3 regions of the Thermosipho sp. 1074 genome follow, and region 3 is predicted to be linked to each of the others. Evidence: riboswitches for the same ligand, from Rfam matches in the RefSeq annotation. Region 3 holds a riboswitch; each other region holds the start of a gene.
The links. Region 3 has a riboswitch for cobalamin ahead of cobT (nicotinate-nucleotide--dimethylbenzimidazole phosphoribosyltransferase). Riboswitches for the same ligand answer to the same signal wherever they lie in the genome.
Positions count from the first base shown of each region.

Region 1 (11,154 bases), on a different contig from region 3:
AAAAAATGCTTAAAAACAATAAAAGATAAGGATTTAGCATTTGATCACCCCAATAAGTTTTCTATGTATTTTGCTACTGGAATGTTTAAATTTTCTAATTTTTTTTCTTTAAATTCTATTGTACCTTCTAAACCTTCGACAATTGCACCAGCATGCCCCATTCTTTTTCCCTTTGGAGCTGTTCTTCCAGCAAAGAAAAATTGTATATTAGAATTGTACCCTTTATTTAGAAATCTTTCCACGTCTAAAATTTCTTCATTACCACCAATTTCGCTTATTATTATTATTTTTCTTGGATTAAGTTTTGAAACATACAAAAGTGCTTCGTAAACACTTGTGCCGATTATGGGATCTCCACCTAATCCTATGCCAATTTTAATTCCTGTTGATTTTTTTGAGATAAAGTTTGCTATCTCATACATTAGAGTACCACTTTTGGAAATTATTGCAACATCCCCTGGTTTAAATGCGTTTTCAGGCATTATTCCAATCTTAGAAACACCTGGTAAAATAATTCCAGGACAATTTGGACCTACAAAGGTAACATTCTTTGATTTTGCGTATTTGTATATTTCTAGCATATCCATTTGTGGAATGTGTTCTGTAATGGTTATGATCTTTTTAATTCCCGCATCTATTGCTTCAAATATTGCGTCTTTGGCAAATTTTGCCGGTACAAATACAATACTCGTATCACAACTGAATTTTTCAACAGCATCGTACATGTTATGAAGAACAGGAACATGTTCAATTTCTTTTATCTTTGTATTTTTTGAGACACCACATACTATGTTTGTGCCGTATTTTAACATTTTTTTTGTGTGGAAACTACCATACTTTCCAGTTATACCTTGTACACATACTCTTTCTGTACCATTTATCATACGAAGTCCCCCTTTACAGCACTTTTGATCATTTCATACATATCGTCAAAAAAGTGAATATTGTGTTCTTTTAAAATTTTTTTTGCTTCATTTTCGTTAGTTCCAGTAATTCTAACAAAAAGTTTTATATCATCATTTTTTTCTTTGAAACTTACAATCGCTTTTGCTATTTCATCGCATTTTGTTATTCCACCAAATATATTTAGGACAATATTTTTTAACGAAAGAGATTTTAAAAGTTCAAGCGCTTTAATTGTAGTTTTTGTATCTGCACCTCCACCAAGATCAAGAAAATTTGCAGGTTTACCTCCATACAAACTTATTGCATCCATTGTTGCCATTACTATACCTGCTCCACAGCCAATTACTCCAATATCACCATCGAGTTTTACAAAATGAAAAGGATATTCTTCATGTACAAATTTTTTTGCCCATTGTTGCCTAAAAATCGCATTATCATCTAAGTGTAATACGGCATCAAGTGCCATTATATTTCCTTCTTTTGTTTTTACTAATGGATTTATTTCCAAAAGAGTTAAATCTTTTTCTTTCATTATTTTGTGTAATTTTTGGACTATTGGTTGGATTTTTTTTGGAAGTTTTTGGATATCTGATAAACTATGTCGTTCAATTTTATCTTTATTATCTTCTATATCAATTCCGCCAAAGTGTGAGAATAATATTTTTATTTCTTTTTCATATCTATCGATGTATAAAGATAAGTAGTATTCTTTTTCGATATTTACCATTTTTTCAACTAGAACTCCATAAGGTGTTTCACCCATTATTTTTTTGTGCAGTAGTTTTTTTGAGAATTTTAAAAATTCATCTTTGTTTTGTGCAAATAAAATTCCTCCAGCTTTCATTCTGCCTCCAACAAGCACCTGACTTTTCAGGACAGCAGGTAAAAATTTCACTTCAATTTCCCTATCATTGGAAATAAGATAACTTTCAGGAACAGAGATCCCCCCCTCTTTTAATATCCTTTTTCCTACAAATTCATGAATTTTCACTTTCACACCTCCCGTTTCGCAAAAAAATTTTTCTCAATCTACCCGCGAGATTGAGAAATACGTTGGAATAAAGGCAGGTCTCCCGGCTCCTGGATCTTCCTACTTACCACGCCTTCCCAGGTTTCCCCAGTGGCTGGTTGTGGCTTTCGTCCCCAGTTACGGTGGCGGGGCCGCACTGGTTTTTCACCAGTTTCCCTATTAAGCCATAGGCACCTTTATTCCACGTTGTATTTAATTTTCAATGTTATTATATCATCAAGTTTTAAAAATTGAAAATAAAAAAATCAGATTAGACGTATATTATTTTGAATTTAAATTGGAAAAAAATACAAAAAATATCATTATTTGGTAATATGTTTAAAAATAGCTATACAAAGACTTATATAAAAATGAAGATAGAGAAGAGGAAAAGACTTTTGATTTATTGAAATTTAGATTTTTTTATATTTCAAACATTTGGATAAAAAGAACTTTCTGCTTACTTTATTTTTCCAAGAAAGTAATTTTTAATATTTAGAAAAGACTTTATTGTTTTTTTAAATAATGAATGAAAAAGATAAAAGAAAAATTATGAAGTTTTAGAAAAGAGGTTACGAAAATTATATATATTGATTCAAGACTTGTTATATTTAAAGAAAAAATTATGAGTTAAGATAAACAAAATTCGAAACATAGAGTAAGAAAATTACAAGAGATAATAAGTATTTAGAATGAGGCGCTTTACTAACGCCTCACTTTATTTTCATTATTGATTTTTAAAGTTAGTGTTTTAGGATAAGGTTTTTTAATTTTTTGTATTCCTCTTCGCCAATTTCACCTTTGGCAAGTCTTTCGTTCAAAATTTTTAGACTGTTATCGTATGTTTCAAAATTTTTTTCATAGCGAAAATCTGGATGTTTTTCAGAGTTTTTGATTAATTTGTAAATTAAGAATGAAAAAAAGATTAAAACAATTAGGCCTATAACTGGGGCTATCCAACTAAACCATCCACTGTGCCAAATAAAGGGTCTATGATACCAGTACATCAAAAATCACCTCCTATTTGTTTCTACTTTATTTATACAGATTAAAACTTAAAAAAAACTTAGAATTTCAAGTTTTTTTAAGATTTGTGAGTTTAACTTTCTTTATAAAATTAAAAAAATGGTAAATATTTTTTTGTAAAACTCTTTACTGATATGAAAAATCGGGAGGTGAGGATCATGAAAAAGTTCTTCAGTATTTTAATTTTGTTTTTTATGGTTGTGGTTTTTGGCAATTTTGGAGTAAAGAATGTTATATACTTCATAGGTGATGGAATGGGAATTAATCATCTGGTTTTGGCAAGTCTTCTTGAAGGAAAAACATTAAATATTATGAAATCACCTTTTGTTGGTTATGTTACAACATACTCTGCAAACTCACTTGTTACAGATTCTGCAGCTGCAGGTACTGCCCTAGCCACTGGTTTTAAAACAAATAATGGTATGATTGGTATGCTCCCAGATGGAACAATAGTCCCAACTATTTTTGAGATAGCTTCAAAATATGGTATGAAAACGGGAATAGTTGTAACTTGTAGAGTTACACATGCGACTCCTGGTGCTTTTTATGGACATGTAAAAACTAGAAAAGATGAAAAGACACTTGCAAATCAGCTGTTAAATAGTAAGTTAGATGTGGTGATGGGGGGAGGTTGGAAATATTTTGATGAGAAGATAGTAAGTGAAAAGGGGTTTGACTATATTAAAAGTAAATCTGAACTTGCGAATTATACAGGAGATAAATTATTAGCACTTTTTTCTGATAGTCATTTAAATGCAGCAAGTGAGCGTACAGATGAACAACCTATGCTTTATGAAATGGTCGAAAAGGCACTTTGCCTACTTTCCAAAGATGAAAAGCCATTTTTCTTAATGGTAGAGGGTTCACAAATTGATTGGGAAGCCCACGGAAATGATGTATATGGTGTGTGGAAAGAAGTAATGGAATTTGATAAAGCAGTGGAAGTGGCATTAAAATTTCTTGAAACACATCCAAATACGTTAATTGTTATTACAAGTGATCATGAAACAGGAGGGTTAGGTCTTTCAACAGGAGAATATTCATTATATATAGATGTAATAAAAGGGTATAAAAAGACAGCAGACTGGATAATGAAAAACTACGATGTTAACAATGAAGAAGAATTTAGGAAAACCATAAAGCGTTATTTCAACGTTGAACTTTCAGATAAGGAAATTCAATTATTAAAACAAACAAAAAATTCAAGTAATCCATATAAAGCAGCAAGTTTGCTTGGAAGAATATTAAGCGAAAAAGCACTTGTTGGTTGGACTGCTTATAAACATACGGCAGCTCCAGTTCCAATATTTGCGTTTGGTCCAGGTGCGGAAAATTTCAATGGATTTATGGACAACACGGATATACCAAGGATAATATCAAGATTACTTGGATATTCTCTTTCACGTGAGTTTTAAATGAAGAAAATAAAAGAATAACCCGCAACTTTTGCGGGTTATTCTTCAAATGCCAGGTCTTTTTTTAATCTTTGAATACTTATGTTTATTATTGGGCTATTTAGACTCGAGAGTATTAACTTTACGATATATTGGGATATTACCATGTTCATTAATACATTTAGATCATAAGTCCATAAGAAAGAAACTAAAACAAATACTATAGAGTCAACTAGTTGAGTTATAACCATTGAAAATGTATTTCTAAATATTACGTTATTTATTTTAAATAACCTTTTGGGCAAGTTAAATGCCCAAACGTTTGTATATTGTGCGGAAAGATAAGCAAAAAAACTAGCAAGAATTATTCTCGGAGTAGAATTAAATACAGCTACATAAGCGGTGTTTTTGTTAAAAATACTTGCAGGTGGATAAAGAATTACAATATAAGAATAAATAACCAATATTAAAGACGATATAAATCCAATCTTGATGACCTTTTTTGCGATTTTTTCTCCATATATCTCAAATACTATGTTTGATATCCCAAAACTTAGAGGATATATTAATACAGATAAAGTGATAACAAAAGGACCTATATTAACCAATTTGCCTGCAATAATGTTTGAGATTATAATAACGGCGGTAAAAATCCCAGAAAGTGTAATGAGCTTTTCATAGTATTTTTCCATCTTTTTCCTCCTTTTATCTCAAATTTTTAGCATTTAATTCTATAATGTAATTACCTTTTTTTCAAGTAAAAATATTGTAAAATCTGTTAAAATTGTAAGAGTATCTTAATTGGTAGTTTTAGATATCTGGTATAATATAATATAAAGCGGTAGAAGGAGGTGCAAATATGAAAAATTTGTGTTTGTACGATGACGGTGAACATAAATATTATTTACTTGGCTGGGAAGAAACAGAAGAAGGTGGTTTAGTACCTACAAATCAGTATTTAATCGTCCATGGAAATAAAGGTTTTTTGCTTGATCCAGGTGGTGCACATGTCTTTCCGAGAGTACTTGCAAATGTCTCAGAGATAATATCTCCGAAGAATATAGAAGGTATTTTTTATTCTCACCAGGATCCCGATGTATCTTCTGGTGTTACAATGTGGCTTTCTATAGCTACTAATGCAAAAATATATATATCTGAACTTTGGGTGAGATTTTTACCACATTTTGGTGTGTATGATAAAAGAAGAGTTGTTGGAATTAAAGATAAAGGCAATGTTAATATGAATTTTAGCGGATATAAATTAGATTTTATTCCGGCCCATTTTTTACACGCACCTGGAAATTTTAATGTATATGATCCTATTTCGAAAATTCTCTTTTCGGGTGATATCGGTGTTTCTGTTTTACCGTTTAATAAAAGAGTACAAATGATTGAGGATAATTTTGGTGAATTGTTGGAATACATGGAAGGATTTCACAAAAGGTATATGAGTTCAAACAAGGCTTGTAGTAAGTGGGTGAATATGGTTTCAAAATATGAGATTTCTATAATTGCTCCTCAACATGGAACATTGTTAAAAGATAAAGCAGCAAGAGATTTTTTAAATTGGTTTAAAAACTTAAAATGTGGAGTTGACATAATTGAAGAATTTTACGGGAGATGATAATATGAAGATAGATAAAGATACGTTAAATACACTTTCTTCTGCTTTTTACGTGCAAAATTTAATGTTATCCTTTATGGATCAATTAGATGAGGTTTTAGTTTCAAGGATTTCTGAAATAAAAGGGGAAATTGAGAAAATAACGGAAAGATTTGAAAAGCTAAGCAAAGATATTGATAATCTTTTGGGGAATTTTTCAAGGGAAAGTAATGAGATATTGAAAAATATAGAAAATGCCTATGAAATAAATAAAAAGATAGATAATGATTTAAAAAATCTTGGAACAGATGTAAATACAGTTTCAAATAAATTTAGTGAGACTATACAAAAAACATCGGAAACTTTTGAAAAATTTAGCAAAGTTGGAGATTTGGTGAAGGCTATACAAAAGATTGCAAAACAAACAAATTTATTAGCTTTAAACGCTTCAATTGAAGCAGCAAGGGCCGGAGAATACGGAAGAGGATTTGCAGTGGTTGCTTCAGAAATCCAAAAACTTGCAGAGGAATCTCAAAGTGCATCAAATAATATATCAAAAATTATTGCGGAAATATCTACTTCTATAAAGGATTCACTTGGTTCTTTAAATGAGATTCAAAAGCTTTTTGATGCGGTACAAAATGCTTTGGCAAATTCCATGGATTACATGAAAGATAACATTAAAGTTATGGAAAACTCTAGAAATTTACTTAATATAACTGAGGAAAATTTAAAAGAAGAATCAACAGTTTTGTCTGAATCGGTTAATATATTATCAGAGACGTCTAATGAATTTAGTGTTATAGTAGAAGTGATAAAGTCTATTGTGAATTCCCAAAAGTCATTAAAAGACTTGAAATTATAGTCTAGGAGTGAGATTATATGGAGGACAAAAGGTTTGTTATATTACACGGATTTGAAAAAGATGATATATTTAAAGTAATGAAGATATTAAAGGAAAATTTTCCAGAAAAGGAGTTGATTTTTGCAACTACCACCCCAACTAATTTGAATTGGAAACTTTCCGATTTAATAGTTGAAATTGAAAAGGAGCACAAAGTTATGAAAAAAATGAGGAAATAATAGGAGTTTTGGAGGTGATTCAATGGCTCGATTAAGAGTATATGAGCTTGCAAGACAGCTTGAAATGGATACGAGAGATTTAATGAAGGAATTGGCTGATTTAGGTATTGAAATAAAAAGCCATATGAGTTATATTGATGAGGAAACGGTAAATTTATTACTTGAAATGTACGGGGAAGAAGAGTTAATTTATGAAGAGTATGAGCTTCTTGATGGTGAAGAGGAAAAAGTAAAAAGAAAGAAAAAAGAGAGTGTGGAAAAAGAGGAGGTAACAAAGAAAAAGAAGGATATAATTAAACTTACCGAGGAAGATTTGAAATTAGATAAATTTTCCAAAAAAATAGGGATTCCTCAAAATAGAATAATACAAGATTTTTTTATGAAAGGTGAAGTTCTAAAGCCTGGGCAAACTTTGAATTTGCAACTTGCAAAAAAAATAGCAAAAATGTATGATGCGAAAATATCCTTTGATGTAGAAGAAAAAGAAGAAGTTAGAGAAAATCCGTTGGAAGAAATTGAAAGATATTTTGAGCAAAAATATTCCGAAGGAAAGGAATTAGTAGAAAGACCTCCTATTGTTACTGTAATGGGTCACGTTGATCACGGTAAAACAACTCTTTTGGATTTTATAAGAAAAACTAGGGTGGCTGAAAGAGAAGAGGGGGGTATAACACAAAGTATAGGTGCATATCAAGTGGAAACAAATGGGAAAATTATCACTTTTATAGATACTCCAGGGCACGAAATTTTTACAGAAATGCGCGCAAGAGGTGCCCAAGCAACGGATATAGCAGTTCTCGTTGTTGCAGCTGATGATGGTGTTATGCCTCAAACTGTTGAAGCATATAACCACGCAAAATCTGCTAATGTGCCCATAATTGTTGCAATTAACAAGATAGATAAACCAAATGCCAATGTAGAAAAAACAAAACAAGAACTTGTAAATAAATTGAATTTAATACCAGAAGAGTGGGGTGGGGATACCATAGTTGTTCCCATTTCCGCAAAAAAAGGTCAAAATGTAGATACACTACTTGAGATGATTTTATTAGTTGCGGAAATGCAAGAGATAAAGGGACTTCCAAATGGTCCTGTGAGAGCTGTGATAATAGAAACAAAACTTGATAGGGGATTTGGGCCCGTTGCAAATGTAATTATTAAAGATGGAAAATTGAAAGTGGGTGACTATGTAATTTCGGGAAAAGTTATGGGGAAAGTTAAAGCATTGGTAAATGATAAAGGTCAAAGGATAAAGGAAGCTGGCCCTTCAACTCCTGTTATGGTCGTAGGTTTTGAAGAGTTACCAAATTCACACGGGGTAGTTTATACCGTAAAAAGTTTGGAGAAGGCTAGGGAAATTACAGGAAAAATTGCGGAACAGGAACAAAAGGAGCTAAAGAGAAAAAGACATATGAAGTTAGAAGAAATATTAAAGATGATGGAAGAATCGGAAAAAAAAGAATTAAAGTTGATTTTAAAAGCTGATACACAGGGCTCTATGATAGCGTTAAAGGGTGCGATTAATAAGTTGCAGAGTGAGGAGATTAAAATTAATATAATTCATTCTGGTGTAGGTGCAATTACAAGTAGTGATGTTATGCTTGCTACGGCTTCTGATGCGATAATTTTAGGATTTAGAGTAAAAGCAGACGGCAAAGCCAGAAAAATGGCAGAAGCCGAAGGTATTCAAATAAAAACTTACTCAATAGTTTACAAATTGATAGAGGATTTAAAAGCAGCTCTTGAAGGGATGCTTGAACCTGAAGAAGTAGAAGAAATAACAGGTAGGGGAGAAGTTAAAAAAGTTTTTAAGATAAAGAAAGTTGGAAGTATTGCAGGTGTACAAATGCTTGAAGGATTTGTTGAAAGAAATGGAATGGTCAAGTTGTATAGAGAGGGAAAGTTAATTTACGAGGGAAAGATAGAATCGCTAAAACATTACCAACAAGATGTTAAGAAAGTAGAAGCACCTCAAGAGTGTGGCATTAAATTGGAAAATTTTGATGATATCAAAGAAGGTGATGAACTAGAGTTTGTAATGTTAAAGAAAGTTTCTAGAAAACTTAATTTTGAAAATGAAAAAGGAGAGGAATAATATGTTCGTAGATACCACACTAAGGGATGGTCATCAGTCTTTAATTGCAACTAGAATGAGAACAATTGATATGATTCCTGCATTGGAATCCATGGATTCTTTGGGATTTAATGCTATGGAAGTTTGGGGTGGTGCAACTTTTGATGTATGTGTAAGATTTTTAAAAGAGGATCCATGGGAGCGTATCAGAACAATTAAGTCTAAATTAAAAAACACAAAAACTCAGATGTTGCTTAGAGGGCAGAATTTAGTTGGGTATAGGCATTATGCCGATGATGTAGTTGAATTGTTTGTAAAAAAAGCGATTGAAAATGGTGTGGACAAAATAAGGATTTTCGATGCGTTGAATGATATAAGAAATCTTGAAAAAAGTATAGAGGTGGCTTTGGCAAACGGGGCACATGTGCAAGGGGCTATTTCCTACACAATAAGTCCTGTCCACACAACTGAATATTATATTTCTTTTGCACAGAAATTAGTTGAACGTGGTGTGCATTCTTTGTGTATAAAAGATATGGCGGGGTTGTTGACTCCAAAAAAAAGTTTTGAATTGGTAAAAACATTAAAAGAAAGATTTAATGTACCAGTTGAATTACACACACATTGTACATCTGGATTGGGAGATTTAAATTACATTTCAGCAGTTGAAGCTGGTGTTGATATTTTGGATACGGCTTTATCACCTTTTGCATCTGGAACTGCTCAACCACCATTTGAATCAATGTATTATGCAGTTAGAGAATATAGAAATATTCCTGAAATAAACTGGGAAAGTATAGCTTATCTTGTGGAATATTTTACAAAGATACGAGAAAAATACAAAGAATATGATGTAATGATGAAAAGTATAGACTATAGGATCTTAGTTTCACAAGTTCCAGGTGGGATGTATTCAAATTTAGTAAAACAACTTTCAGAACAAAAGATGTTACATAAGCTTCAAGATGTTTTAGATGAAATACCCAGAGTGAGAAAGGATTTGGGATATCCTCCACTTGTTACTCCAACTAGTCAAATTGTTGGAGTACAGGCGGTCTTAAATGTTTTATCTGGCGAAAGGTATAAAAAGGTTACAAATGAAGTGAGGAATTATGCGAAAGGGATGTATGGAAGACCTCCTGCTCCAATTGATAAAGAATTAATGGAAAAAATTTTGGGTGATGAAAAACCTATAGATTGTAGACCGGCAGATTTACTTGAACCTGAGTTAGAAAAATTGAAGAGAGAAATAGGTGTATTAGCTGATACAGACGAATATTTGTTGATTTATGCAATTTTAGGTGAAGTTGGAAGAAAATATCTTAGGGAAAAATATGAGGAAAAAATACGCGTTGATTTTGCGTTGGTGGATGAATATGAAGGAGGTTATCCCATTTGATTATTGGATTAGGTACAGATATTGTTAATATTAAGCGTGTTTCAGAGAAGATAGCAAATAGAGTTTTAACTGAAATAGAAAAAAAAGAAAAATTAAACGCCCAATATATAGCTGGGCGTTTTTCTCTAAAGGAATCTTTTTTTAAGGCCCTTGGGACAGGAATTAACGGTAATTCTTTTAAAGATATTTCAATCTTAAACAATAAACGTGGAAAACCTTATGTTATTTTTCACAAAGATTTTGGAGGATTTAATTTTTGTCACATATCATTATCGCATGATACATTTGCCTTTTCCACTGTTATTTTGGAACGTCAATTTGGGAAAGTTTTTTTAGGATTGGGGACAAATATAGGAAACAAAGAAAAGAATTTAATAGATGCTTTGACTTTACTGGAAAAAAGAAATTTGAAGATATTAAAAGTATCAAGCATTTATGTTACAAAGCCTTATGGATATACAGAGCAAGATGATTTTTACAATATTGTTGTGGAAATTGATACAGATTTATCGCCATTGAAGCTTTTAAATAAATTATTGAAAATAGAAAATGATATGGGAAGAAAAAGAACAATAAAATGGGGTCCAAGGATCATAGATATTGATATCTTGTTTTACGGTAATTTGGTTGTTGATATGGAAAATTTGAAAGTTCCACATT
Region 1 covers NZ_LBEX01000003.1:107,986-119,139, reverse strand. Annotated here, with positions in the region: gene XO08_RS00920 (hypothetical protein) at 1-40, opposite strand, end outside; gene XO08_RS00915 (CoA-binding protein) at 45-884, opposite strand; gene XO08_RS00910 (succinate--CoA ligase subunit beta) at 881-1,897, opposite strand; cobalamin riboswitch at 1,952-2,129, opposite strand; gene XO08_RS00905 (SHOCT domain-containing protein) at 2,659-2,922, opposite strand; gene XO08_RS00900 (alkaline phosphatase) at 3,100-4,356, shown strand; gene XO08_RS00895 (queuosine precursor transporter) at 4,395-5,027, opposite strand; gene XO08_RS00890 (MBL fold metallo-hydrolase) at 5,195-5,959, shown strand; gene XO08_RS00885 (methyl-accepting chemotaxis protein) at 5,937-6,803, shown strand; gene XO08_RS00880 (DUF3783 domain-containing protein) at 6,821-7,021, shown strand; gene infB (translation initiation factor IF-2) at 7,044-9,116, shown strand; gene XO08_RS00870 (pyruvate carboxylase subunit B) at 9,118-10,494, shown strand; gene folK (2-amino-4-hydroxy-6-hydroxymethyldihydropteridine diphosphokinase) at 10,491-11,154, shown strand, end outside.
Region 1: it holds a riboswitch for cobalamin, as region 3 does, so the genes downstream of both, XO08_RS00910 (succinate--CoA ligase subunit beta) here and cobT (nicotinate-nucleotide--dimethylbenzimidazole phosphoribosyltransferase) in region 3, are expected to answer to the same signal.

Region 2 (11,154 bases), on a different contig from region 3:
GTAAACAAAGCAAGTTGATTTGCAAAAGTACCACTTGGAACAAACAAGGAAGCTTCTTTTCCCAATATATCTGCACATAACTTTTCAAGCTTGTTTACCGTTGGATCATCCATATATACATCATCTCCAACTTCTGCGTATGCCATTGCCTTTCTCATCTCTTCTGTAGGTTTTGTTACTGTATCACTTCTTAAATCTATGTACATTAGAACACCTCCTTATCAAAAAAGGCCGAGGATTTCCTCGGCCATATAAACATTTAATTTAAAATTATTCTCCTTCCAATGGGGTACCTTTTGATGCCTCATCAAGAACAGAATTCAACGCTTTGAAGAAGTCTACTCCTTGTTTTCCCAATTTTCCCACTGTTTGACTTACAAGTGCTTGAGATTCAAGGATTGATAACAGATTTGTTGGATCGTAGAAATACAAAACGTGTAATTCAACAATATTTCCCTTTCTTACTTCCCAACTTGCATATTTTAAAGCTCCACTCACAATAGCATTCGCCATAACCTTAGTAATTCCTTTATAAGCACTAACGGCTGCCTCAACAAGCTGTTGACTTGCTTTTTCTTCGTTGTTATTTGTCTGTACACTTTGTAATTGTCCTTCAACAACTTTTCTAAAGGTTTCAACTTTTGCATTTAAAAATTCCGCAATTTTACCTAAAGCTTGCGTCCTTGCTGCATTCTCTGCAATTGACATATTTACTCCGCCACCAACATTTACTCCTTCAAAAAGGAAAAGTCTCCCTTCACGTGCAAGTTGCGCAACTTTTGCTTCGTACGAATAACTTACTTGCACATTTTCTGCTTCTTTAGGTAATTTCCATATCCTAATCCCTTGCGCTTCAATATACCTATCCTTTGGTAATAAAAAGAATATAGCTCCAACAACCAACGCAGCAGCTAAAACACCCACACCTATCCACAATAACATGTTGTTTTCCATGGTATCACCTCCTCAGGAAATATTATAACATTAAGTTATTTAATTACAAAATTATATCCATATTTTAATTGCTCATTTTCCATCAAATGTTTTTGTACATACTGCCCACAATTACTACCTATTTTATTTTCCTCCAACTCTCCAATACTTATTATAACATCATACCCATTACTCTTTAGTTTATCCACAAAATATTTGTGATTAACTGGCATAAAAGTCTCAAGATCAATATCTGACTCTAATCCATTCTTTGTAGCAGAATAAGTGGGATTTACAGGCGTGATTTTTATTAAAAACTTATCCTTATCAAAATACTTAATTATCACATCTGGATCAACTATATTCTGCTTTGCAAGTGCAAAATTCAATGTGACTTTTCTATCTTTTTCCTTCACAAACATTTCTCCATATTCTGCAATTTTTCCAAAATCCCACTTTCTAATGGGAATAATTTTATCGCGTTGTTTTAAATCTGTCGAATGAATAGAAAACTGCAACTGAAAACGACCTCTATAGTGTTTTTCTTTTAATCTAAATAATCTTTCAAAAAATTCATCAGTCCCCACTGGTGCAACTGTTGAAATAGATGGCATTAATCCAGGTGCGTTTAAAATACCAGGAAGTTCTTCTAAGACATCCAATACACCTTCATTTAAAGCGGGCTCTCCCATCCTTGCAAATTGAATTTTAAATTTTTTAACGGGCACATTTCTACCATACCTTGTATCTACCAAAAATAATATTTGCTCAATTATTTCTTCCTTTGACAACTTTCCATTGTAAAATCCCCCAGCATCGCACATTAAACAACCCACTGGACAACCGTTCAACGTGGAAACTATCAACACCCACTTTTCATCCCTTGGTATTGGAGGTTGTATAGATTCCACAAATTCCACAATGTTTCCCTTTGAAGTCTTTGCAAGGTATACATATGCAACTTTTTCATTACCAAATCTCTTTAATATTTTCAACACCCATCCCTCCTCAAAATCTTCATTCCTACCATAATACCATCACCTACTGCAATTGATGCTTGTCTGTAATTTGGATGCGCAACATCACCTATCAGATGGACATTCTTTGCTCTTAAAAAAGATAAATCTATCTTTCGCCCTATAGCAAGTAAAAGTGCATCAAAACGATAAATATTTTCTTTTGTCCTTATTTTAATAAAGTCATTAAAATTTAAAACTTCTTCAATTTTTTCACCCAAACGCATCTTAATTTTAAGAGATTTTGCTATATTATAAAGTCTTGGCAATGCCTTAATTTTTTTACTTCTAGAAAATAAAACAACATTTTTTCCTTGAAGTCTTGCCCTAATTGCGCCATCAAATGCCACATCACCTGCTCCATAGATTGCCAAATTTTTAGACCTTGGAAGATCTCTATACTCATACACAACCTTATCATTTTCAAATTCCTTTATTCTATTTGGTACAGTTCCAGTGGCAATTATTATTTCATCGAAAAAATAATTGTCTTTTTTGGTAATTATCTTGTTCTCTTCTACTATAACGACTTCATCTTTAATAACTTCAACATTGTATAAATTCAAAAATGACACCATATTTTTCACAACATCTTTTCCAGATGCTGGCTTAAAAATGGGAATATTTTCCACTCTCCAAGCATTGATTAACATTCCGCCAAGTTGTTTCTTTTCAAAAATTGTACAATCTATTCCATACCTTTTTAAAAAAACTGCAGCAGAAATCCCTGCAGGGCCTCCCCCCACTATTCCAACGCGCATAAAATTTCCTCCGTTGAGGAAATAATTGCAAATCCATGAGCTAGTGATTTCAACGACGAAAAATGATAAAATTCATTTTTATCCCAAAGCGCATCTTCTACCATAACAATATTAAATCCCCTTACAAATCCGCTTCTAGCCGTTGTTTCACAACAAAGATGAGTCATAACTCCAGTTATTATCAAATCAGTTATACTTTCTTTTTTTAAATAATCCTCCAAATCCGTTTTATAGAATGCATCATATGTATCTTTTTTTACTATTTTTTCCACAACAAAATATGGGTCTATACTCTCCACTACATTTCCCCACCATCTTCTCATATTCTCCGAAGCTCCCACGTGCAATGTCGAAACAATGGGATATCCTTTTTCTTTAAATTTATCTACTAACTTCTCTATATTTTCAAAAATGTTTTCAATCCCACTCAAATAAGCTGGGCTTTTTTCATCAAAAAAATAGCTTTGAACATCTATAATTAACAAAGAAGGTCTATTTAAAATGAGGGGATGTTTTTTTCGCTCTCTATAAAAATTCATTCTAATAACTCCTTTACCATATTTTCCAAATCTTTATTATACTCAAAGAAATTATATGGGATATCTCCAGGTTTTTCGTTATAATAAGGCCTTGTGCAATGTTTACATCCAGATGTTAAAAAGGCCCTTCCCAAATTTTCTTCGTATCTATAATTTATCTTTTCCAACATATTTCCTTTAAACACAAAAGTATCCATTGAAACTTCCTTTTCAAAAATTAAATACCTTGCCAACTGAATCTTTCTATACCTATTTCTATCTGGAGGTATTTTATCTTCTAATTTAGTCCCTTTTATCGGAGTAAACGCAAATAATGCAACATTTACACCAAAATTTTTCATGTTATAAAAGAAATCAATCAATTCTTTATCACTTTCTCCCATTCCAACAATAACATGAGTGGTTATTCTACCAGGATATTTTTCTGCAGCACTCTTTATCAAATTCATTAACTTCTTAAAATCTCCTCCTCTAATCTTACTAAATAATCTTTCATTAACCACGTCAACTGATAAACCAATTGAATCAATTCCAAGCGAAAAATAACTATCTATTTCTTCTAAAGTTAGTGCCCTTACTGAAACAGAAATTACCTTTCCCTTTAAAATTTTTAAAACTTCTTCTAAATCCCTTCTATATCCTCTATAACTTACAACCTGCAAACATATTCGCTTTACATTTATATTTTTTAAATCATTACTTGAAACCTTTTTCCAAACAACTCTAGATAAAAACTTATTATCCACATCCACACTTCTTGCATGGGAACAAAATCCACAATCAAAAACACACCTACCATCAAGCATAAAATAGGCTGTATCCATCTCAATTTTTTTCTTTACATGACCCAAAAGACCTAGTGTCCCATAAGATGCTCTCAATACCATATTATTCACCTCAACTAACATCTAAAAATTTTATTCTTTCCTTATACAATGTCTTTACATGCTCTATCAATTTTCTGTATGCATCCATATTTTCCACTATATACTTTGCATCTTCCCTTGCCTTTACAATAATATCTATATCATTTACTATATCTGCTACTTTAAATTCAGGAAGCCCATGTTGTTTTACTCCTAAAAACTCTCCCGGCCCCCTTAATTTTAAATCATATTCAGAAATTTTAAAACCATTGTTTGTCGATGCGAAAAAGTTCAACCTTTCCAAAGTTTCTCTTGAAACATTTCCCACAGTAAGAAAACAATAAGATTGTTTATCTCCCCTTCCCACTCTTCCTCGAAGTTGGTGAAGTTGCGCAAGTCCAAACCTTTCTGCGTTTTCAATTACAATCACAGTAGCTTGAGGTACATCTATTCCTACTTCAATAACACTTGTCGAAACAAGGATTTTTATCTCACCTTTTGAAAATCTATACATCGTCTCATCTTTTTCAAAATCACTCATTTTACCATGAATCAATGCAATAGGAATATTCTTAAAGATTTCATCCTTTAATTTTTCATACATAGTAACCGCTGCTTTTACGGAAAGCTTTTCCGATTCATCGATTAAAGGATATACTATATACGCCTGTCCACCATTTTCAATTTCTTGCACAACAAATTTATACACATCTTCTATTTTTGTTTGATGAACCACAAATGTCTTTATAGGTTTTCTTCCTTTTGGCATTTCATCAATTATAGATACATCTAAATCTCCATAAACAGAAAGGGAAAGGGTTCTTGGAATAGGCGTTGCAGTCATAACTAACGTATCCACCAATTTTCCTTTGGTAATAAGTTCTTTTCTTTGTCTTACACCAAATCTATGTTGCTCATCAATTACCACTAATCCTAGATTTTTAAAATGTACATCCTCTTGTATAAGTGCATGTGTTCCAACTATTACATCTATATCTTCATCTTTTAACATTTGTTTTATTCTATTTTTTTCAGAACTAGAAGTTGCTCCTAAAAGCAATGCTACTTTTATTTTAAATCTTGATAGATGGTCATATATCTTTTTGTAATTTTGTATAGCTAAAATCGATGTTGGCACCATTACCGCAGATTGAAACCCTGCTTCATGGTTATCCAAAATTGCAAGCTCTGAAACTATAGTTTTTCCAGAACCTACATCTCCCTGCAACAATCTATTCATAGGTTTATTAGATTTCAAATCCTCTTGTATCTCTTTATACGCTTTTAATTGCGCACTTGTTAATTTAAACGGGAGCTTTTTTAATAATTTTGAAGAATAAATTCCGTCAAAATTCTTTGAAATTCCTCCAACAAATTCACTTTCCTTTTTTGTTAATAAAAAAGCAATCTGTAAATACAACAACTCTTCGTATGCCAGTCTAAATCGTGCCATTTTTTGATGGTATACACTCCTTGGAATGTGCATACCTGTATATGCTTGATGTATATCCAATAACTCCCTTTTTTCCCTTATATCTTCAGGTATAACTTCTTTATAATTATAAATGTTATAAAGGTTTTCTTTAACAACCTTTCGAATGACATGTTGCTTTATCCCTTCGGTAAGCGAATAAATAGGAATAATTTCCCTTTTTGAACTTTTTACCATCTCAATTTCTGGATTGTGTATTTCAAGAGCACCGTAAAAGCCCTTTTTTACAGTTCCAAAGACAAACACTTTTTTGCGCAAAAAAGTCTTTAAGATATTTTCCATAAAATCTTGATTAAACCATTTTAAAAGAATTTGATACATTCCATCTGCCAAAACAGCACTAACTATTGAAACACCACTTTTTTTTATTTTTTCAACTGAAGTTAAAACCCCGGTAGTAACTACTTTTTCATCTTCTTTAATTATGGAAAGTGGAATTATTTTTCTTCTATCTTCATAATCACGTGGAAAGTAATTTAGCAAATCTTCTACCGTATTTATTCCCAATTTTTTTAATTTTTCAGCCCTCTTTGGACCTACACCTTTTAAATATTTCACAGACATTTTAAGTGATTTTAAATTTTCAAACTTTTCCACCTTATATACCAAATACATTTTCCTAAATCTTTTTACCATACCCGGAATATAACTCATGCGTTTTTCTATTCGCTCTTTTGGCAATTTTTTCATAGCAATTATATAATCATAAAAATCCTGAAGTTTATTTGAAACTTCAGGAATACTCACAAGAGGATCATCTATTTTTTTCATGTTTTCTTCAAAAAACTCAATTAATTCTTCAAAATCTTTTATATTTTCCACATAATCCAAAAATTCTTCGATTAAAAATGGAATATACAATTTTACCCTCCTGTTGATACTATCTTTCCACTATCCATCCTAATTATCCTATGAGCTTTTTTGGCAACGTTTGGATCGTGAGTTACTATAACAAAAGTTGTACCTAACTGTCTATTCATATCCAATATGATTTCCATAATTTCTTCACTGTTCTTTGTATCTAACGCCCCTGTAGGCTCATCTGCCCACACTATTTTGGGATTATTTATCAGTGCACGTGCAATTGCAATCCTCTGTTGCTCGCCACCAGACATCTCATTAGGATATGCATATGCCCTGTGGCTAATATGCAATCTTTCAAGCCACTCAAGCGCTTTTTTTCTTATCTCCCGTATACCAAATTTTTTTGAGATCAAAAGTGGAAGCTCAACGTTTTCAACCGCATTTAATACTGGAATTAAATTAAAAAATTGGAATATAAATCCCATATATTTGGAACGAAAAATAGTTTTCTCATCTTCTTTCATTTTCACAAGATCTTTTCCAAGAACTTTTATACTTCCTGAGGTAGGTTCATCAAGCCCTGAAAGACAATTTAAAAGTGTAGTTTTTCCACATCCAGAAGGCCCTAAAACCGCAACTATTTCTCCTTCTTCTATCTCCAAATCTACACCCTTTAAGGCTTCTATTTTTTCATTTTTTCCATATAATTTTGTTAATTTTTTTGCTTTAACAATCATTTTCTTCACTCCATGTTATAATTTCTCATGTAATATTATAACATGGGAGGGATAACGTGAAAGCAACAATAATATTAAATGGAAACGCAAAAGAAACATTGTACATTAACTCGGACATAATAATTGCAGCAGATGGAGGAGCAAAAGTTTTAAAGGAAAGGGGTATTCTTCCAAATGTCATTATAGGAGACTTAGATTCTTTGGATAATGATACTTTGGAATATTTCAAAAAAAATAACGTTGAAATCATTGAATACCCGAAAGAAAAAGATGAAACGGACTGTGAAATAGCAATTAAATACGCATTTGAAAATGGATACGACGAAATCGAAATATTAAATTTTTTTGGAGAAAGACTTGATATGATACTTGCTTTATTTGGATTGATGAAAAAATTTGACACAAAAATTTTGTTAAGATCTGAAAAATTAGAATGTTCCATTATCAAAAATACATTTGAAAAAAATGTGAAAATAGGAGAAATCTGGTCTTTTATTCCAATTTGTAATGCAAAATTCAAACTAGATGGTTTCAAATACACATTTAACGGGGAAATGAACATAAAAAATCCCATTGGAATTAGTAATGAAACTAATTCTAAAAATATAAAAGTACAAGTTTTTGAAGGAGAGGTGATTTATTTTAGATGGTTGAAAAAACCGTTGTGATTTTAGGTGCTACAGGTTCAATTGGCACTCAAACATTAGACGTAATAAAAAAACTAAAAGGATATAAGGTAACTGGAGTTGTATTTGGGCAAAATAAAAAACTTGGGGAAAAAATTGTAAAAGAATACAATGTAAATTTTTATTACTCACAAGTATTATCAAATGTCTCTTCCATAGAGGAACTTTTGGAAAAAACAACCCCAGATATAGTTGTTGCGGCAATTCCTGGGTTTAATGGTGTTATATCCACATTCCAAGCAATTAAATTCACAAAAAGACTTGCCCTTGCCACAAAAGAGGCCTTAGTTTGTGCAGGACCATTGTTAAAAAAAGCTTGTAAAGATGTAGAATTAATACCAGTTGATAGCGAGCATTCTGCCATCTTTCAGATTTTTGATGAAAACGTAGAAAAAATATTAATAACCGCATCAGGTGGCGCAATAAGAGAATATGATAACATAGAAAACCTCACTCCAAAAGAAATATTAAAACACCCTGTATGGAATATGGGACAAAAAATAACAGTCGACTCATCAACTATGATAAATAAAGCCTTTGAAGTAATTGAAGCATATGAATTATTTGAATTAGACACAATAGATGTATTAATACACCCCACGGGCACAGTTCATGGTGCAGTTTTCTTGAAAGACGGTACAGTAAAAATACACTTTGGATTCCCTGATATGAAAATACCAATTTCATATGCACTGACTTATCCAAAGAGAATGTATATAAACCTAAATTGGCCAGAGTTTAAAGAGGAAAATTTTATTTTTACAGAGGTAAGTGAAGAAAAATACCCCGCTTTTTTTTATGGTAAAAAAATTATTAAAGATCTTGCAAAAAGAGTAGCTTTTAACGCAGCAGATGAAGTTGCAGTAAATATGTTTTTGGAAAGTAAAATAAAGTTTCACAATATCTCAAAGATAGTTATAGACACATGTGAAAAAATAAATGGCAAAATAAGGGATTTAGAAGATGTTTTTGAAGTAGATAAACTTGCAAGGCAAATTGCAAATAATTTTTGATGTGTTATAATTTACGTGAGATACATTTCTTCTAAAAAAAGGGAAGCCGGTGAAAATCCGGCACGGGGACGCCACCGTAACCGGGGACGAAATCAGTACAAATGCCACTGGGGAAAACCTGGGAAGGCGCTGAAAGTAGGATGAACCGGGAGTCGGGATACCTTTTTTTAGAAGGAAAAAGCCACCTTTACGGTCCCTAAAGGTGGTCGATTTCTTTTAAATATAACCAGGAGGTGAAGATATGAAAAAACTAGGGGTTTTGTTTTTAGTTGTTCTTAGCTTTATTGCATTTTCAATTTCTATTGTAGATGATGCAGGAAGACTGGTTGTCTTTGAAAAAACGCCTGAAAAAGTCGTTTCTGCAGCACCAAGTTCAACTAAATTTTTATTAAAACTTGGATTAGACAAAAAAATAGTCGGAGTTACAGATTGGGATAGCTTTAACGCAGAAAAGATTGGAAATATGGTACCTTTAAACATTGAAAAAATTTTGTCTTTAAACCCAGATGTTGTGATTATCTTTGGCGGGTTTCAACTTCCAGAAGTTGAAAAATTAGAAAAATTTGGAATAAAAACATTGGTACTTAATCCCGTTTCCTTAAATGATGTAGCAAGAGACGTAATGTTACTTGGAAGTGTGTTTGGCAAGGAAAAAGAAGCAAAAATGATAAAAGATGAAATTTTATCAAAATTGAAAGATTATGGTACAAAAACTGCAAAAATTCCACTTAATGAAAGACCAAAGGTATTCTTTACAATTACAGTACCCAACGATGAAACAAAAGATTTATGGACTGCAGGAACGGGCTCCTACATAAACGAACTCATTACTATTGCTGGTGGAGTAAATATCTGTGCACCATACACAGGAAATAACGGTTGGTTCTCTGTAAATTGGGAATTCTTAACTATAAACAACCCAGATGTAATAATAATAGCAGGATATGGTGATCCAAATCAAATAAAAGAAAAGATAAAGGGAAATAAACTCTTTTCATCTTTAAAAGCCGTTAAAAATGACAAAGTATTAATTATTGATGGAAATGATATTAGCTCAATCTCACCCAATATAGTAAAATACCTTGATATATTCTATAATTTCTTTTACGGAGGAAATAAATGAAAAAATTTCTTAATCCTAAAACTGGGAGGATTATCCTTCCAGTTTTCTTTCTTTTAATTTTATTCTTAAATCTTTCAATAGGTAGTGTCAAATTACCAGTTTCTTATATATTCAATGCTCCAAATGAAAGAATTAAATTCTTAATATGGAATGTAAGATTCCCCAGAATTTTAATGGGAATAATTTCTGGTTCAATATTAGCTTTAGTAGGAAATATTTTTCAAACAATAATGAAAAATCCATTAGTTGATCCATACCTTATTGGTACATCTTCTGGCGCAGGATTTGGCGCAGTACTTGCAATATACGCTGCAGTTTCACTCAACAAAATATTCAGTGTAAACTTTTTCTCTTTTTTATTTTCCATAATAGCCTCACTTCTTGCCATCCTCCTTGCAAAAAGAAAAAATATAATCCCTATAACGCATCTTATTTTATCCGGTGTTTTAATAAGTACAATATTTTCTTCCGCTACTATATTGTTAATTAGTCTATCGAGAAAAACTCTTACAAGTGCCCATATTTGGTTGTTTGGAAGTCTTTCAGGGATAACATTGGATGATCTTATCCTTCCATTTTCTGCACTAATTATTCTTTTTTTATCTGGATATATAAAAAATAAAGAATTAGATGCTATAGCATTAGGTGAGGAAGAAGCAAAACTTCTTGGTGTTGAAACTGAAAAAATCAAGTGGTTTTTTTATCTACTAGGTTCTTTTTCAATTTCTGTCATAGTATCAAAAACTGGAATTATAGGTTTTGTAGGATTGATAATCCCTCATGCTGCAAGGATTTTAACAGGTCCCAAACATAAATACAGCTTAATGGGTAGTGCATTACTTGGTGGAATATTCCTCTCTATTTCAGATACAATCGCTAGAACAATTGCCTCACCTATTGAGATTCCAATAGGTGTTATCACTTCTTTTATTGGTGCACCACTTATGTTTATCCTTTTAAAAACTAAAAAATAATGTATAATTCTATTGAGGTGATTACATGAAATTAATGTCAAAAAATGCCTTAGAAAAACTAAAAAAGGTAAAGTTATTTGTTTTAGATATCGACGGTACATTTTCACTTAGTGGAAATTTATTACCAGGCTCAATATCTTTTGCAGAAAAAACAAAAAAACTAAATAAAAATTTTGTCTTTTTAACAAATAACTCAAACAAATCTACAGA
Region 2 covers NZ_LBEX01000003.1:194,257-205,410, forward strand. Annotated here, with positions in the region: gene ltaE (low-specificity L-threonine aldolase) at 1-206, opposite strand, end outside; gene XO08_RS01280 (hypothetical protein) at 271-954, opposite strand; gene XO08_RS01285 (radical SAM protein) at 990-1,928, opposite strand; gene XO08_RS01290 (NAD(P)/FAD-dependent oxidoreductase) at 1,925-2,710, opposite strand; gene XO08_RS01295 (cysteine hydrolase) at 2,695-3,249, opposite strand; gene XO08_RS01300 (radical SAM protein) at 3,246-4,136, opposite strand; gene recG (ATP-dependent DNA helicase RecG) at 4,147-6,468, opposite strand; gene XO08_RS01310 (ABC transporter ATP-binding protein) at 6,471-7,148, opposite strand; gene XO08_RS01315 (thiamine diphosphokinase) at 7,205-7,816, shown strand; gene XO08_RS01320 (1-deoxy-D-xylulose-5-phosphate reductoisomerase) at 7,795-8,847, shown strand; cobalamin riboswitch at 8,838-9,031, shown strand; gene XO08_RS01325 (ABC transporter substrate-binding protein) at 9,089-9,970, shown strand; gene XO08_RS01330 (iron ABC transporter permease) at 9,967-10,944, shown strand; gene XO08_RS01335 (HAD-IIA family hydrolase) at 10,970-11,154, shown strand, end outside.
Region 2: it holds a riboswitch for cobalamin, as region 3 does, so the genes downstream of both, XO08_RS01325 (ABC transporter substrate-binding protein) here and cobT (nicotinate-nucleotide--dimethylbenzimidazole phosphoribosyltransferase) in region 3, are expected to answer to the same signal.

Region 3 (11,154 bases):
AGCCTAATATAGTTAACCAAATTTGTATCTGTTTCATCCAAGAAACTTTTCGTTCGGCAAATTTTTGAAACAGAGAAACTGCGGTGTTCATTTCAGAAAGAAGTTTTTCGTTGTTGTCTATTATGTATTTAATTGCATCTTTATCTTTTCCGTTACTGTTTATAACTTTTTGAATTGCGTTTTTGAATGGTAAGAAAAGTTTTTCTACAACAATTAATTGGTTTTTGATTTCGTTGGTTCCTGCAGGTGGGATTTCTACGGGATTTTTCATGGCAAGATCTGTATATGTTTTTCCTCCATCTTTTAATGCGTATAAAGTTGTTTCGAAAAGTTTCATAGTCTTTGAGAGTTTTTCTTTGTAACTCATGTCACCGTGCGAGATTATTAAAGATTCTTTGGATATTTTTTGTGTTAACATTCTTTGCCTTCCTGCCAAATTAACAATTAAAGAGTCAAATTTTTGAGAATTTGTTATTACATGAGTACTTATAAAGATTGTAACGATTAGAAATGCCAAAATAATCATTGGAACTATTAGCTTTAGTATTATATGTTGCCTCATATAATCCCTCCTTTTAATTATTCTGAATATATTTTAACATATTTTTTGCGTGAATTTAACGTATGATTCAAACAAATTTGACGTGAATTTATACACGTAAACATGTTTTATTATTTTTTATTTAAAAATCACTTTTAAAGGTTTTCCAAAAATAGGATTTTTATTCCATATATTGGAAAGAACTCTATGAGAAACTTTATTTATGTTAATTCCGTCAACAATGTCTGTAGCATCCCAAATCCATACTTTTCCGTTTTTGTCAATTTTATCAAGTATTGCAACGTGATCCATGATGCTATCACCATTTACATCGAAAAAGATTAAATCTCCCTGTTTGGCGCTGCTTGCATCTTCTAATATGACGTTGTATTTAAACAAGGCATCTGCGCTAACGTCATATACAAGTTTTCCCTGATAGACAAAGTGTTTGACACCAAGTTGATTATAAAGATAAACAATTAATCCAGAACAATCAAATCCATTTTTAGGATTTTGCCCACCCCAATGATATGGTATTCCTTCTAATGAAGGTAAAGTTTTAAACCATTTTTCTTTGTCGGCATTTGTAATTGGAACTTGATGGAAATTTTGTGGTATGTGATTTGCTAGAAATATTCCAAAAATTAAGCCTAACACTAATCCAAGCACAAAGTAATTTTCCATTATTTTTCACTATCTCCTTATTGTTATTTGATTTTTTCTTCTATTGGAAGGCTACCATTTTTATTTTACCATTTACACATATGTGGTGGAGAAACTAAAATTGAAAAAACTAAACATCAAAAAAATCGAATTCCTATAGATAGGATACAAACATAACGTTGTAAGTGCTTTTTTGATAAGAAAATACACTTTTAATTAAGTAAACGTTTATTTCATTATCGGAAGTTTTCTAAAGAAATATAAATTTGCTATTTTTCTTTTTGGAGTGATAAATAGCTTTTCATCTAAAATAGTTAAAGTGTTTGAATTTTAAGGGAATTAGAAGTATAACATGTATATAACATATAACGAATAACAAAAAACCTGGGCGTATGTTATATTACCCAGGTTATTTCTTACGTTATGCACTTAAAATTTACTTAATGAAAACTTTATGGGTGTAGGATTTGCTAAGTTGTCTGAAACAGGGCATCTTTGCTCGACTTTTTTTAACCATTCATTTAATGTTTCTTCTGAAGCGTTTGTTTCAAGGGAAAGAGAAACATTAATTTGGGTAAATCCCGTTCTATCTTCTGAAGGTTTTCCTAAAAATTTATTTGGATTTAAATCTCCTTCGATATCTATTTTTATTTTTTTTAATTCAAAGCCCATTTCTTTTGCAACCAAATGACCTACAACATTTAAACAGCCTGCAAAAGCTGCTAGAAGATACTCAACGGGATTTGGACCTTCATCTTTTCCCCCAAGGTTTTCAGGTTCATCAATTGTCATTTTAAAATTCCTTGCAGTTACTAGTGTTTTGGTAAAATTTTCACTTTCTGCTGAAACTCCAAATTTTACAAATGCCATATTATCACCTCCTGTATTGATTATAATACTTATCTATAGTGAAGAAATGAATGAATAGTAATTTTTTTGTTGCAGTTAATAAATATATATATTGAATTGTTGTTAAAAAAATCACAAGCAGTAGTAACAATATAATTTTTATCCAGATTAATCGAAAAACTTTTTAGTTATACTAAAAATATTTTTTAAATTATCCCCAAAAATATCTTCCAAGACATCTATGTAAGAAATTTTTTGCAAACTTTTATCGGATTCAGCAAGGTTTTTAAGGTTATAGAAGATTTTGTTATCAAGTTTACCATTATCAACTTCCTTTTTTAAAATCAAAAGTGCTTTTTTGTATGGTAAAGCCTCTCTATATGGTCTAGGTTCAACCAATGCAGAATAATAATCTGCTATAGCTATTATCCGGTTGTAGACATTTAAATATTCATCGGTTAATCCAAAAGGATAGCCTGAGCCGTCCAATCTTTCATGGTGAGCCCCACATAATATGGCTAAATTTTCAAAATTGGAATTATTTAGCATATTAATGGTATCAATGATGTGTTTTTTCATGATTAGTTGCTCTATTTCTGACAAAGGACCAGGCTTGTGCAAGATTTTAAGGGGGGTTTTTAATTTACCAAGATCATGTAAATAACCACCCATTTTTAAAATCATACCGTCTGCTTTTCCCAAAATGTATTCACCTAATTTTTGAGAAACTTTTGAAACAAAGAAGACATGATCTTTTGTTGTTGGGCTTCTTATTTCTTGGAGTAATGCTATTATTTTGGTAAAATTTATGCTTTCTCTTAACGATAGATTTACTGAAAAATCTTTAAATGTTTCAAAATGCAGTTTATTATCTATTAATTTGTCAATTATCTTGTAATTTTTAAGTATATTTATGGAAACTTTCTTGATGTTTTCAGGCATTTTTATCTTTTCAATTTTTTGCCATAGACTAGGAATAACTTCAGCGTAATCTTCAAAGTTTTTAATTTTGAAAAAGTACCAAGAAATAATATCAGATAATTTAATAATACTACCTATAAATCTTTCTTTAGTTTTATCAGAAAATTCGCTGTGATGATATTTTACTGCTTCAACTGCGTCTTTTTCAAGAAATGTAATGTTTTTAATTAGGTAATATGAAATTTTTGGATGTGTATCTATGTTTTCTAAATGTTCTATTTTTGTGAGATCTCCATAATTTAACGAATTTATTAATTTTAATAATTCGTTTAGTGTGATAAATCCTATGTCATGAAAAAGACCAACGATGAAAACATCATCATAATTTGGTATTCCAAGTTCCTTTGCAAGAAGATAAGAAAACTTTGCAACATGTATTGAGTGTAAAACAAAATCTCTATATTCGTTATAACCTATTTCTTTAAAAAGAAGAATAAAGTTTTTTAACGTAAATCTCATTTGCCATCCTCCTAAATAATATTATAACATGTAATGAGAATCATTTCTAATGTAATTAAAAGACTTTCCCATTGTATTTTTTTAATGTATAATTGACAAAAAGGGGGGGATTACATGAAGAGGATAATTTTTGGTGTGGTTGCATTAATCTTTGGGTATTTTGTTTTTGTTTTTTTGGTAAGTGGATATGCTAAATGGTTTTTTAGTGGAATGTATAAAATAGAATTTGCAAATATAGAGCAAAAAATGGATAAAGATGGGGTATTTCACGTACATGAAATAATAACCTTTGAGATGAAAGAACCATTTAGGGGAGTGTATAGAGAAGTACCTCAGAGTAGGGCGGTAAATATAGAAAATGTAAAGCTTTGGATTGAAAATTTTGAAGGTGAATGGGTAGAATTTTTAGAAAAAAATTCAAAAGGATTTAAAGCAAGGGTTTGGATTTCAAAAGCACCTATTTCACCTGAGAAAATGAAACGTGTAGTTTTGCATGTCAAATACGATGCAAAATATGTGTACGAAAAAGGAAAAGATGTTTCTCAAGTATTTAGGAAATTTTGGGGAGAAGATTGGAATTCACCTGTAGAAAATTTAGTAGCACGATTTATCTTTCCGAAAAATGTAAGACTCTTAAAAGTTTATTCACATCCCAAATTAAATGTACAAAAAAAAGGAAATGAATATATATTTAGTGCCAAAAATATCCCTCCTAATACGTTTTTAGAAGCCCGATTTTTGATGGAGAAAATTCCCGTTAAATACCAGTATGAAAATCCTATGTTAACTTTAAAGTCGGCGGAAGAAATTGAAAATGATTTTACAAAAAAATATGTATTTTCGATATTTTTACCGCCTATAACTTTTGCAGTGGTGGTTGTTTTGTTATTTTTGGTATTTAATTTTTTTGGAAAAGAAAAGAAAGTGTCGTATCAAGGTGTATATGAAAGGGAAATACCGTATCCAGATACACCCGATATAGTAAATGCAATAGTTATCAATCAACTAGGAAAAATAGATGAAAATGGAATTAACGCAGTTATCATGGATTTATACAGAAAAGGATTTTTAAATCTTGATAAGAAAGGATATATTGAAGTTTTGGAAAAAGAAGGTAATTTAAACTCAACAGAGGGGTATTTTTATCAATTTTTGAAAAAATATTCCAGAGATGGAATATTTTCATTTTCTGATTTAAAAAAAGCTCTATCAAGAGACAAAAAACTTGCAAAAGAATTTTTGGACGATTTTAAGGTATATAAAACACTTGTTTTGGATGAAGCAAGGTCGAGAAATTACCTTTCGGTGAAGGGAACATATATTTCATACGTAATAGGGATCACTTCCGTTATAGCTTCTTTTCTTTACTTTCTTGTGTTTTTTAAGCAAAACTTTCTCTATCAATTTATTTTTTCAGGGTTGTTGTTTTTAGCAGGTGGTATTACCTTTATATTGCCTAGAGATGTTTTTGGAAGTTGGTCTAAAGAAGGTAGGGAATATTATCTAAAGTGGATCAATTTTATGAAATTTTTGGAAGATTATTCAGCACTTTCCATGTATCCGCCAGAATCAGTTATTTTGTGGGAAGATTATTTAGTTTATGCAACAGCACTTGGTATAGCAGACAAAGTAGAAAAACATTTGAAAAAAGTAGCACCAAAGGAATTTGAAGAAAGTCGGTTATACTATTATCCGTATATGGGCTTTGGTAGACAATTTGTGGTTATGTCTACAGTTGCAACGAGTGCCGTTTCAGCATCTTCGTCTAATACGTTTAGTGGTGGAGCAGGAGGTGTAGGTGGTGGCTCCGGTGGCGGAGGCGGCGGAGCATTTTAAAAAATGGAGGTGGAGATTTTGATTTGGGTAATTTTGATTGTTGCATTTATTGTTGTGTTATACAACGATTTAGTTAAATTGAAAAAGTTAGTGGAAAATGCCTGGAGTCAAATCGATGTACAATTAAAAAGGAGACACGATTTGATACCAAATCTTGTCAATTCTGTAAAGGGGTATATGAAATTTGAACAGGAGACGTTGGAAAAAGTTATGAAAGCTAGAGCCGCTGCTATTTCTAGCAAAGATATGAATGAAAAGATAAAAAGTGAGAATGAAATTACAGGTCTTCTATCAAGACTTTTTGCACTTGTGGAAAATTATCCCGAGTTAAAGGCAAATGAAAATGTAAAGCAATTAATGGAGGAACTAAAAAAAACAGAGGATAAAATAGCATATGCAAGGCAATTTTACAACGATATAGTTATGAAATACAACACAAGAATCTCAGTCTTTCCAACAAATATAGTTGCAAAGATGTTTAATTTTAAAGAGGCATCATTTTTTAAGATTGAAGAAGTGGAAAGGGAAGTTCCAAATGTAGATATTTAAAAAAAGAGTGTGGGGGGTGTCCTTTTGAAAACGGTGGTTGTTTTAGATTATGGTTCACAGTACACACAACTTATTGTCAGAAGAATCAGGGAAAAAGGTTATTATGCAGAACTTTTGCCTTGGGATGCAACAGAAGAAGAAATAAAATCTTTGAATCCTTTTTCTGTTATACTTTCCGGTGGACCATCGAGTGTATATGAAAAAGATGCACCTTATGTTCCAGATTTCATTTTAAATTTGAAAGTGCCCATATTGGGGATTTGTTATGGCCTTCAGGCATTAGTTTACAAGTTTGGAGGAAAGGTGGAAAAATCAGAAAAAAGGGAATTTGGGCATGCAGTTTTAAAGGTGAAAAAAGATCCTTTATTTGAAGAATTACCCGAAAAGTTTGATGTTTGGATGAGTCACTCAGATAGAGTTGAAAAACTTCCAGAAGGTTTCTACGTCATTGGTGAAAGTGAAAATTCACCTTTTGCCGCTGTGAGAAACAAAGAGGGAACTATTTATGGGGTGCAATTTCACCCGGAAGTGACACATACGCAATTTGGAAGTAAGATTTTGGAAAATTTTGTCTCAAAAATAGCAAAGATGCCTAAAAATTGGCAGATGAGTGACTTTGTAAAAGATAAGATAAGAGAAATAAGACAAATTGTGGGAAATGATAAAGTTATACTTGGTTTGTCTGGTGGAGTAGATTCGTCTGTAGTTGCAATGCTTTTGCATAAAGCAATTGGGAAAAATTCCATTCCAATTTTTGTTGATACGGGACTTTTGAGGTTAAATGAAAGAGAAGAGGTGGAAGAAAAATTTAAAAATTTAGGAATAGAGATATTCGTTGTAGATGCAAAAGAAAGGTTTTTGAGTGCTTTGGAAGGAATGGAAGATCCTGAAGAAAAAAGAAAGATAATTGGTCATACTTTCATAGATATTTTTTATGAAACTTCTATGAATTTACTTAAAGAGCATGGAAATATTAAATATTTGGCACAAGGGACGTTATACCCCGATATTATTGAAAGTAAAGTAAGCGAAAGAAAATCTGCGGCAAAGATAAAGACACATCACAATGTAGGGGGGCTCCCTGAGAAATTACCTTTTAAAATAATAGAACCTTTGAGGTATCTTTTCAAAGACGAAGTAAGAAAATTGGGAAAGATATTGGGTTTACCAGATGATATGATTAATAGACATCCATTCCCTGGACCAGGACTTGCCGTAAGAATAGTAGGAAAAATCACAAAAAGAGCTGTTGAAATACTACAACAAGCAGATTACATATTTATAGAAGAATTGAAGAAAAATGGTTTGTATGAGAAAGTTTGGCAGGCATTTGCCGTATTTCTTCCCATAAAATCTGTAGGGGTTATGGGAGATTATAGAACGTATGAAAATGTAATAGCATTAAGGGCGGTAAATAGTTTTGATGGTATGACTGCAGATTGGTCAAAACTACCACATGAATTTTTAAATAAAGTTGCAAAAAGAATAATAAATGAGGTTGAAGGAGTAAATAGAGTAGTTTACGATATTACCTCAAAACCACCTGCAACTATAGAATGGGAGTAGTATAACACCCCGCTTGGGTGTTATACTATTTCAAGTATGAATTTACCAGATTTTTCAATAGTGGACTTTACTTTAAATTTAATTGGAAATTTAAAGATAGGTCCATCATATACAAAGGTGTGGTATTCTCCATTTTCACCACATACATCTATTCCCATTTTTTCAAATTCTTCTATTAAATCTAATGACAAGTCTCTACCTAGAAAATTTTTGAGTTCTTTTTTGATGGATATTATTTTTGCTTTGAATCCAAGCAAGAGAAACTCTTTAACTATGTCTTTTCTTTTACGTTGCCAAAGGGGTTCAAATACTTTTACGTTTTTCTTTGAACATACGTTTTTTACCCAATCTAAGTGTGCTTGTAAATCAATATCTCCAAATATTCCAATACCACTGTATGCGTATTCTTCTAGGAATTTAAGAAAGTTTTTTTCATAGTTTTCCCAGCTACTACTTTTAGTTATAAGTGGTAGCCCCAAGCTTTTTGCTTGTTGTTCCAATATGTGTTTTGGTAGGCCGTGGGCCCTTGAATGAATCTTATCTTCTGATAACATTGTAAATAGATAATCAATCGTTGTAAATTTTTTAAGACCGTAGTACAAGGCAAGTGTGGAATCTTTTCCTCCACTCCATGAACAAAATACTTTTCCCATTTTATTGATCGCTTCCTTTTGAAACATTTGCAGATTCGAATGTAGCCATTTCCCTTATCATTTTTATCGCAGCTTCGATCAGGTACATAGAAAGTACCGCACCTGTACCTTCTCCAAGACGCATATCTAAATCCAAAATAGGTCTTTCGTTTATTGAATCTAGTATTACTTTATGTCCTTTTACTTTGGACTTATGACCAAAGAGGACGTAATCTTTTACCTTTTTATCTATATGATATGCTATGAGAAATCCCGCTGTAGTGGGAAAACCATCTATAACTACTGGTATTTTTTCTTCAACTGCTTGGAGTATAAATCCTGCCATTTCTCCTATGCAATAGCTCCCCACTTTTGAAAGGACGTCTATGGAATCTGATGGATTGGGATTGTTTACTTTTATCGCCTTTTCCACAACTTGTTTTTTTCTTTTTAGTTTTTCGTTGTCTATAGGAGTACCTATATCTAGTATTTCATCTAGATTAAATCCAAAAGCAGCTGCAATTGCAGTTGCAGTGGTAGTGTTTCCTATTCCCATATCACCTATAGCCAGTAAGTCTGCACCTTCATTAATTGCATCTTTTGCAATTTTTTGTCCATACTCTACGGATTTTAACGCATCATCTTTTGACATAGCAGGACCTTTTGTGAAATTTTTTGTACCATATCCCACTTTCTTTACTATTAAAGATGGATGTTGATCAAAATCATAGTCAACTCCTGCATCAACAACATAGACTTTTGCCCCCACGTGTTTTGAAAAAACGTTAATTGCCGCTCCTTGGTTTAAGAAGTTAAGGACCATTTGAAATGTTACTTCTTTTGGATATGCCGAAACTTTCTCTTCTACCACCCCATGATCTCCTGCAAATACATAAACCCTTTTGTCGTTAAAAAGTTCTGGAAGTTCTTTTTCTTGGATAAGAGAAATTTTTAATGCTATTTCTTCCAAGTATCCAAGACTTCCTACAGGCTTTGTGAGGTTGTTTAGTCTGTTGATGACTTTCTCCCTAAGTGTCATTTTATCCCCTCCTACAAACAAAAACTTCCACAAAAAGCCCTGAGCTTTTGTGGAATTTATACATCCAAGATAGGTTTCCCGGCTCCCGGATCATCCTACTTTCTACACCTTCCCAGGTTTCCCCCAGTGGTATTTGCAGATTTCGTCCCCGGTTACGGTTGCTGGGCAGCCCCGGATTTTCACCGGTGTTCCCTTTTCTTGGATGTTTTTAGTATAAATTTTCTCTAAAATTATACCACAGTATCTATAATATTTAGGTCTTGATTTAGTAACACAAACTTAGCATCATATCCTATTTTGATCCGTCCTGTGTCTATTTTTAAATTTTTAAGTGTGTTAAAAGAAGATACCCATGAGAGTTCTTTTAGAGAGCAATTGGTGGCCTTTTTGAAATTTTTGAGCCCATCTATGAATTTTAGTGTGCTTCCTGCAAGGGTTCCATCTTCAAGCCTTGCTATATTATCTTTTACCTTTACAAGAAGATTTCCCAGTGTGTAAATGCCATCGCCAAGTCCTGTGGCTGATATACTATCTGTAATAAGGATAATTTTTTTTGCACCTAGTGTTTGGTATACTAATTTTAAAAATTCAGGAGATGAATGTACAAAATCTGCAATTATCTCAACGTACGGTTTGTGTAAAAAAACACCACCTACAATGCCAACTTCTCTGTGATGTAACGTAGATAGGGCATTGGGAAAGTGTGTAATTCTTTTAACATCAAGGTCAAAGAACTCTTTAAAAATCTTGTAATTTGCATTTGAATGTCCAATTGAAGGAACAATATTGTTTTTTCTTAATTTTTCCAGTAGATCCTTTGAATTGGGAAGTTCTGGTGCAAAACTTAAAATTTTTACATTTTTAAGTTGTGGAAGTGCATCGTTAAAAGATTGTATATATGCTTTGTTTTGAGCTCCCGCTTTCTTTTTATTTAAAAAAGGGCCTTCAAAGTGCAATCCCATAAGGGAAGGGTGCGTGGCATTTGAAAAATTTTGTGTTACATTATTTAGTACTTCAAAAGAATGAGAAACGGTAGTGGGAAAAAGATATGTAACACCGTTAGATAGGACCTTATTCCCCCAAATGTTAAAATCTTTATCTGTTGCAGTCATACAATCTATTCCCATATATCCGTGGGTGTGTGTATCCACAAATCCTGGCATTAATAAAAGTTTGGGGGTACAATCGTATTTTTTTACATTTATTATCTTTTTATCAAATTCTATATCTCCTGTAAATTCTCCTTCAATTGGATCAACTATGAGTGCTTTTTCTATTATCATATAATACCTCCTATATTTTCACACTTTTCGATAAATTTTCAGGTCTATCTGGATTTAGCCCTTCTGATATAGCCTTTTTGTAGGCTAGTATTTGTAAGAAAATAACTCTCAACGGAGTTTCAAATCCGCTATTGTATTTAATATCTATATCTCCATCTTTTCCTAAGTATATAACTTTGGTGTATTTTTCCAAATCTTTCTTTAATGTGTGTTCGTATTTTGTGTCTTTTGAATTAATGATCACTAATGTTTTGTCGGTTAATTTGGATATAGGTCCATGTCTATATTCTAAAGGTTCGTGAAATTCTACAAATTGTTTTGCCATTTCTTGTATTTTTAATGCTCCCTCTTTTGAAATACCGTATTCTTCGTCAAATCCTAGAAATACAAAGTGATTGTATTTTTTTAAATCTATTTTTTCAAGATAATCGTTACTTTTCTTGATTATTTTCTTTGCCACGTTTGAGATTTCTCCATTTTTTATCAAAAAGTGTAAAATTGCTGTAAATGCGCCAGTCATTACTATACTTTCCTCGTGAAGAAAATCAAAAGTAAAAGTTTGATCACATACTTTTTCAAGTGAGGAATTTTTTTCGCAAGTTATACCTATTGTAAGTATGCCGTTTTTCTTAAACTTTTCTGCAGAAAGTACTGTTTCTGTTGACTCTCCTGTTCGAGAGATAAATATTCCAATATCGCATTTTGGTGTGTAATCCAACGCGAGAATTTTACCGCCAGTTAGAGTTTCCGAATTAA
Region 3 covers NZ_LBEX01000015.1:100,412-111,565, forward strand. Annotated here, with positions in the region: gene XO08_RS04685 (methyl-accepting chemotaxis protein) at 1-562, opposite strand, end outside; gene XO08_RS04690 (C40 family peptidase) at 680-1,225, opposite strand; gene XO08_RS04695 (OsmC family protein) at 1,634-2,074, opposite strand; gene XO08_RS04700 (HD domain-containing phosphohydrolase) at 2,222-3,493, opposite strand; gene XO08_RS04705 (DUF2207 domain-containing protein) at 3,608-5,329, shown strand; gene XO08_RS04710 (LemA family protein) at 5,339-5,878, shown strand; gene guaA (glutamine-hydrolyzing GMP synthase) at 5,903-7,444, shown strand; gene XO08_RS04720 (diphthine--ammonia ligase) at 7,465-8,097, opposite strand; gene cobT (nicotinate-nucleotide--dimethylbenzimidazole phosphoribosyltransferase) at 8,099-9,115, opposite strand; cobalamin riboswitch at 9,166-9,353, opposite strand; gene nagA (N-acetylglucosamine-6-phosphate deacetylase) at 9,346-10,398, opposite strand; gene XO08_RS04735 (SIS domain-containing protein) at 10,409-11,154, opposite strand, start outside.